2 regions of the Cupriavidus sp. NPDC089707 genome follow, and region 2 is predicted to be linked to the other one. Evidence: predicted binding sites of a transcription regulator. Region 2 holds the regulator's gene; the other holds the start of a gene.
What was found. Region 2 encodes FNR, which switches genes on or off when oxygen is low (the NO sensors DNR and NnrR bind a similar motif). Its sites were predicted from a motif close to TTGATNNNNATCAA; they were not measured.

Region 1 (3,653 bases), on a different contig from region 2:
AACCAGTCGCTGATCGAGCCAATGAACACCGCACGCAAGCTGCGTTTCTTCGAGCAACTGGTGAAGGTCGGCCTGAAGGAAATCGAGGTGGCATTCCCGGCCGCGTCGCAGACCGACTTCGACTTCGTGCGCATGCTGATCGAAGAGAAGCGCATCCCCGAGGACGTCACCATCGTGGTGTTGACGCAATCGCGCGAAGACCTGATCCGCCGGACGGTGGAATCGGTGCGCGGCGCCGCGCGCGCCACCGTGCATCTCTACAATCCCATCGCGCCGGCATGGCGGCGCATCGTCTTCAATGCCACGCGCGAGGAGATCAAGGAAGTCGCGGTCTCGGGCACGCGCCTGATCAAGTCACTGACCGATGCCATGCCGGAAACCGCATGGACCTACGAATATTCGCCCGAGACCTTCAGCCTGGCAGAACTCGATTTCTCGTTGGAAGTCAGCGACGCGGTATCCGCGACGTGGGAAGCCGGTCCCGGGCGCCCCATGATCCTGAACCTGCCGACGACGGTGGAATGCAGCACGCCCAATGTGTTTGCCGACCAGATCGAATGGATGCACCGCCGCCTGGCACGGCGCGAACACATCGTGCTGTCGGTCCATCCGCACAACGACCGTGGCACCGCGGTGGCGGCCGCCGAGCTGGCGGTGATGGCGGGCGCCGACCACGTGGAAGGCTGCCTGTTCGGCAACGGCGAGCGCACCGGCAACGTCGACCTGGTGACGCTGGCGCTGAACCTCTACACGCAGGGCGTGGCGCCCGGCCTCGATTTTTCAGATATCGATGAAGTGCGCCAGTGCGTCGAGCATTGCAACCAGCTGCCGGTGCATCCGCGCCATCCGTACGTGGGCGACCTGGTCTTCACCGCATTCTCCGGCTCGCACCAGGATGCGATCCGCAAGGGCTTTGCGCAGCAGCAGCCCGGCGGCATCTGGGAAGTGCCGTACCTGCCGATCGATCCCGCCGACCTGGGCCGCAGCTACGATGCGGTGATCCGCGTCAATAGCCAGTCGGGCAAGGGCGGCATGGCCTTTCTGCTCGAACAGGCGCATGGCATCTACATGCCGCGACGGCTGCAGATCGAGTTCAGCCGCGCGGTGCAGGCCATGACCGACGACACCGGGCTCGAAGCGAGCGCGGACGACTTGTATGCGCTGTTCAGCCGCGAGTACCTGGAGCAGCAAACGCCGTTGCGCTATGTCTCGCACCAGCTGGTGTCTGACAGCGGCGGCGCGGTGGAGATCGAAGTGCAGATGGTGCGCGACGGCCAGCCTTGCAGCGTGCGCGGCACCGGCAACGGGCCGATCGATGCCTTCGTCAATGCGCTGGACCTGCCGGTGCGCGTGATGGACTACCACGAACACGCGATGACCGCCGGCGCCGATGCGCGCGCGGCTTGCTATGTGGAGGTGCGGGTGGGCGATTCGCCGACGGGCTTCGGCGCGGGCATCGATGCGAACCTGGTCACGGCGTCGCTGCGTGCGGTGGTCTCGGGCGTGAACCGGCACCTGCAGGCAGGCTTTGGCGTAACACCGCGCCAGCCGGCAGACGAAGCCGCCGCGGCCTGACACGGCGCTCGCCGAGAGGGATCCGAAGAAAACCGGTGTGCCCCGCCCCCACGGGACACACCCGGAAAGACGCCCTTGCGGACGCCCACGACATGCCCGGTGCCACGGCGCCCGCCTTCGCGCGGAAGCTTGCGGGCGCTGATCTCCTGCACAGCGTAAGGGCTGGCGCGCCGGCGTGCCACGAATGATTCCGCATGTGGTTATTAGCGGAGGATTGCTGCCGCAACAGCGTTGTCGCGCGATCGCGACGCACCGTGTGTGGCGGCTTCCCGACTTGTTCTGCATCAAGGTCCGTACGGACCCGCTCGGCCAAACTGGCCACGGACTCCTTACCAGACCAAGACAAAACATCATGAACAAGCTCTCTCTCCGTACCCGGGTCACCTGCTCCGCCATCGCCGCCTGCGCCATGCTCGGCGCCTTTGCCACGCCCGCCCTGGCCGCAGACGACGGCCAGGGCAACTGGATGGTGCGCCTGCGCGGCACCTATCTCGACATGAGCAAAAGCTCCGATCCGGTCGGCGGCGTGGGCGCTTCGAATCGCATCACGGTCAACAACAAGTGGATCCCCGAGCTCGACGTCACCTATTTCTTCACGCCGCACTTCGCCGCCGAGCTGGTACTGACCGTGCCGCAGAAGCAGAACGTCTATCTCGACGGCAACAAGGTCGGCACCTTCAAGCACCTGCCGCCGACGTTGCTGTTCCAGTACCACCTGATTCCGAACGGCACGTTCCGCCCGTATATCGGCGCCGGCCTGAACTTCACGCGCATCTACGGCGAGAACATCGCCAATGACACGCTGACGCTCGACAGTTGGAGCGTGGGCCCGGCGCTGCAGATCGGCATGGACTACAAGCTGACCAAGAACTGGTTCCTGAACGCCGACATCAAGAAGATGTGGCTGCAGAGCGACGTCAAGGCCGGCGACGTCAAGGTGTCGCACGTCAGCCTGGATCCGTGGGTCTTCAGCATGGGCGTGGGTTATCGCTTCTGAGCCTGGTGGCTTGCCATGCAAAAAGGCCGGCGCCCGATGGCGCCGGCCTTTTGCTTTGGCGAGACAGGACGTCGCGGCCTAGCGGAATGCGGGCTCGTCGAAGCTGCGCAGCTTGCGCGAATGCAGCTGCTCGACGCCGTTCTCGCGCAGGATGCGGATCGCCTCCAGCCCGATGGTCATATGCTGGCTGACACGCTGCCGGTAGAAGGCATTGGCCATGCCGCGCAGCTTGAGTTCGCCGTGCAGCGGCTTGTCCGAGACGCACAGCAGCGTGCCATAGGGCACGCGCAGGCGGAAGCCGTTGGCGGCCACCGCGGCGCTCTCCATGTCGATGGCGATGGCGCGCGACTGGTTGAAGCGCGCGTACAGCGACTTGGACTTCAGCTCCCAGTTGCGGTCATCGGTGGAGACCACGGTGCCGGTGCGCATGCGCGTCTTCATCTCGTTGCCGGACAGGCCGGTGACACGCGCCACCGCTTCCTGCAGCGCCACCTGGATCTCGGCGATCGGCGGCACCGGCACCCACGGCGGCAGGTCGTGGTCGAGCACGTGGTCGTCGCGCACGTAGGCGTGCGCCAGCACGTAGTCGCCCAGCTGTTGCGAGCGGCGCAGGCCGCCGCAGTGGCCAACCATCAGCCAGCAATGCGGGCGCAGCACGGCGAGATGATCGGTCATGGTCTTGGCGTTGGACGGGCCCACGCCGATATTGACCAGTGTCACGCCGAGCTTGTCCTCACGCACCAGATGGTAGGCCGGCATTTGCGGCAGCGCGCGCGGGCGGGTCGCGTCTTCCGGCTCGGCGCCGCCGAGGTCCTGTGCCACGTCACCGGGCTCGACGAAGCGGGTGTAGCCGCCGCCGTCGCTGCTGCCCATCAGCGCACGGCCCAGCGCGACGAATTCATCGACATAGCGCTGGTAGTTGGTGAACAGCACGAAGCGCTGGAAATGCTGCGGGGCCGTGCCGGTGTAGTGGTACAGCCGCTGCAGCGCCAGGTCCACGCGCTCGGCGGGGAACAGCGACAGCGGCCAGGCCTCGCCCGGGATCGGCTCGTAAGTGCCGTTGGCGATGCCGTCGTCAATG
Region 2 (3,653 bases):
CATCCGCCTGGACGGCGATCCCTGGAGCCTGCGCAAGCTGCGCATCAAGGCCACGAAGCATTTCCTGTGGGTGCTGATCGCGCTGTGGACAGGCTTCACCTTTATCGGCTACTTCGCGCCGATCCGTGAACTGGGCGGCGAGCTGGCGAGCCTGTCGCTGGGCCCGTGGCAGACGTTCTGGATGCTGTTCTATGCATTTGCCACCTGGGGCAACGCGGGCTTCATGCGCGAGCAGGTGTGCAAATACATGTGCCCGTATGCGCGTTTCCAGAGCGTGATGGTCGACCGCGACACCTACGTCGTGACCTACGACATCGGCCGGGGCGAGCCGCGCGGCAGCCGTTCGCGCAAGACCGACCATCACCAGGCGGGCCTGGGCGACTGCGTCAACTGCAGCATCTGCGTGCAGGTGTGCCCAACCGGCATCGATATCCGCGATGGCCTGCAGTATGAATGCATCGGCTGCGGCGCGTGCATCGACGCTTGCAACCAGGTCATGGACAAGATGTCCTATCCGCGCGGCCTGATCCGGTACACCTCGGAAAATGCAATGCGCAAGGCGCTGTCGGCGACGGCGTCGCGCAAGCGCTTGCTGCGCCCGCGTGTCATCATCTATTCCGTGATCTGGGTCGCGCTGCTTGCTGGCTTCGTGGCTTCAATCGCGCTGCGCACTCCGCTGAAGGTGGACATCATCCGCGACCGTGGCGCGCTGGGTCGAGAGGTCGAAGGCCGCTGGATCGAGAACGTCTATCGCCTGCAGTTGATCAACACGACAGAAGGGCCGATGCACATCAGCGTGCGAGCCGACAGCGACGAACTGAAGAACCTGACGGTCGAGTACGACAAGCAAGCCGAGTCGCTGGCACCAACGTCGAACCGGCTGTTGCCGATCCGCATACGCTTGCCGATCGAGGACGCGGCGCAGGGCACGCACAAGATCAGCGTGACGGTGACCAGCGAGGCAACGGAGCGGGGCAGCGCCGAGATCCGGCAAAGCACCAGTTTTATCGTGCCGCGCGACCTGTGACGCCAGGCGCTCGGTGCAGAACTCAAGGGGGCATGATGAATCAGCAAGGCAATCCGTGGTGGAAAGAGCCGTGGCCGTGGCTGTTGATGAGCGGCCCGCTGGTCGCGATGGTGGCGTGCGGTGTCACTATCTGGCTTGCGTCGTCGCACCCTGACTTGCCGGTGCAGGGTGCAACGCGCCATGGACTGGTGGTCGAGAAGGCCGGGGTAGCGCAGCCTCAGCCCAGTGCAGCGAGGCAGCCATGAGGTTGCGCTGGCTGATGTGGGTCTTGTGGCCGGGGTTCCTGATGGCGGGCTTTGCCACCGCGACAGTGTTCTCGGTCGTGGATCCCGGTGACCTGAAGTTCTTTGGGCATCCGATCGAGGCGTCGCGCGAATCGATCTATACGATGAGCTTCCTGCTGGCGTGGATCTTCTGCGCACTGTCCAGCGGGTTGACGCTGTACACGATGCCGACGCGGCTCAGTGATACCGACGAGTTGGAGTGAATTGCGATGCCTGCGCCGCCCCGCGCGGCGCAGGCGCAACGCGGCGGGGCGGGGGGAAGGTTCAGCAGCTACGGCTGTAGAGTTGCTTGATGCCGGCGAGATCCACCAGCTTGACGTGGCGCTGGCGAATCTGGATCAGGCCGGCTTCAGCGAAACGCGAGAACAGGCGACTGACGGTTTCCAGTTTCAGGCCAAGGTAGCTGCCGATTTCCTCGCGGCTCATGCGCATCACGAATTCGGTCGACGAGTAGCCGCGCGCCGACAGGCGTTCAGACAGGTTGATCAGGAACGCGGCCAAACGTTCTTCGGCGCGCATCGAGCCGAGTGTCACCAGCATGAGCTGGTCGTGCGTGATTTCCTTGCCCATCAGCCGCAGGAACTGATGCTGCAGCGAAGGCAGGTCTGCAGACAGCGTCTGCAGGTCGCCAAGGCGGACTACGCAGACTTCGGTATCTTCCAGCGCGGTCGCATCCGAGGCATGCTGCATCTCACCGAGGCCGTCGAGGCCGACGATTTCGCCAGGCAGGTGGAAACCGGTAATCTGTGAACGGCCGTCTTCGGTCGTGACATGCGTCTTCAGTGTGCCGAAGCGAATGGCATAAACCGCGGTGAGGGGGTCGCCCATGCGATACAAGGTCTCACCCTTATGGACCCGGATGCGTTCCTGCACCAGCGTGTCCATCTTGGTGAGGTCCTGCTGGGACATGCCAACCGGAAGGCACAGTTGCCCCATCGCGCATGTGGAGCAACGGGGCGACATTTCGGTGATTGGAATGGAGGTGAGCAATTGGAACCTGCAAGAGTGGATGCGAGGGCGCGACCACGACATTTTACCGTGCGATGTGATGAGGCAGGGAGTCAGATTTGCCATTTGGTGTGCTAATTAGCGTCTTTATGCTGGCATTGCTTGGCGGCGTGCACTGCGCAGCAATGTGTGGCGGCATTGCGCTGGCAGTCGAACAGCCACGTGGCGGCATCGTGGCCATGACTTTCGTGCGCAGCCGTGCCGCCTGGGCCGGCGAGTTGCTGGCAATGCACCTGGGCAGGATTTCGACTTATATGCTGCTTGGCGCGCTGCTTGGCGCGATCGGCGCCGGCGCATGGAAGCAGGATTACCTGCCGGTGCAGCGCTGGCTGTTCAGCGCCGGCAGTGCCATGCTGCTGTGGTCGGGCTGGCGCCTGCTGCGCGGCAATGCCTTCACCGTGGCGTGGCTGGAGCGGCTGGCGGTGCGGGTGGGCAGCGGCGTGGCGCGGCAGCTTGGGCGGCTGGGCGGCGGCATGCCCACGTTCGTGCGTGCGCATGGAGGGCTTGCCAGGCGCTACGGCGTTGGCCTGGCCTGGGGGCTGGTGCCATGTGGCATGGTCTACGGGGCGCTGACGCTGGCGCTGCTCGCCGGCAATGCCGGTTCCGGTGCGCTGGTGATGGGCGTGTTCGGGGTCGGCACGCTGCCCAACCTGCTGGTGCTGTCAGGGCTGTCCGGTTACCTGCGCAACCTGTCGCGGCGGCGCGCGGTTCGCGTTGGCGCGGGCGTGGCGGTCATGGCGTTCGGGGCTCTCGGCCTGGCGCGCGCGGCGTTGCTGCCACATTCGCTGGCCGAGCAGGGTTTCTGTCTGGTCTTTTGAGGCGCATGGGTCGCGCGGCGCGACCGATGATGGTTGCGGGCGAGGGCGGGAATGCCATACAATCGCCAGCATTGCGGTATCGCGCGGTGTTTTGTAAGCAGCGGCGAGCCGTGCCAGCGACCTTCCTACCAGAAGGTGCGCCCACGGCGGCGGGAAGTGTTGGTAGTTCGATGCCCGCCCGTCCCTGCGGTCCATCCGGTTCAAAAGATCTGGTTCAAAAGCCCGGCTGGCACTGCGGTGTTGGAGATGCCGGCCTTGCTCCCGATACCCGTTTTTCTTGCGTCCGAGGCGTTCAGTTCGCCAACAGTGGCGTCCGTTGTGCGGACGCGCCACGCAAGAGGTTCGCTGACCGACCCATGGCGGCATGCGAACGATCTCCTGCCGGAGTGACCCGGCAACTCGATGCAAAGAAAGGGAAGTGCACGGCTTGGATGCAGCAGGCATTCGGGTGAGCTGCGCAATGAGATGGCGATGGCATTGGCGTCGCTGTATCCAAAATCTCCGGTGCCCCGGATC

Region 1: the regulator FNR is predicted to act here: its motif matches at 1,850-1,863, upstream of ACIP1U_RS18145 (OmpW family protein).

What each region holds. Positions count from the first base shown of each region.
Region 1 is NZ_JBIVHB010000010.1:167,337-170,989, reverse strand. It holds gene leuA (2-isopropylmalate synthase) at 1-1,575, shown strand, start outside; gene ACIP1U_RS18145 (OmpW family protein) at 1,928-2,572, shown strand; gene ACIP1U_RS18140 (AMP nucleosidase) at 2,651-3,653, opposite strand, start outside.
Region 2 is NZ_JBIVHB010000003.1:277,524-281,176, reverse strand. It holds gene ccoG (cytochrome c oxidase accessory protein CcoG) at 1-1,027, shown strand, start outside; gene ACIP1U_RS07625 (hypothetical protein) at 1,063-1,272, shown strand; gene ACIP1U_RS07620 (hypothetical protein) at 1,269-1,514, shown strand; gene fnr (fumarate/nitrate reduction transcriptional regulator Fnr) at 1,576-2,301, opposite strand; gene ACIP1U_RS07610 (sulfite exporter TauE/SafE family protein) at 2,379-3,137, shown strand.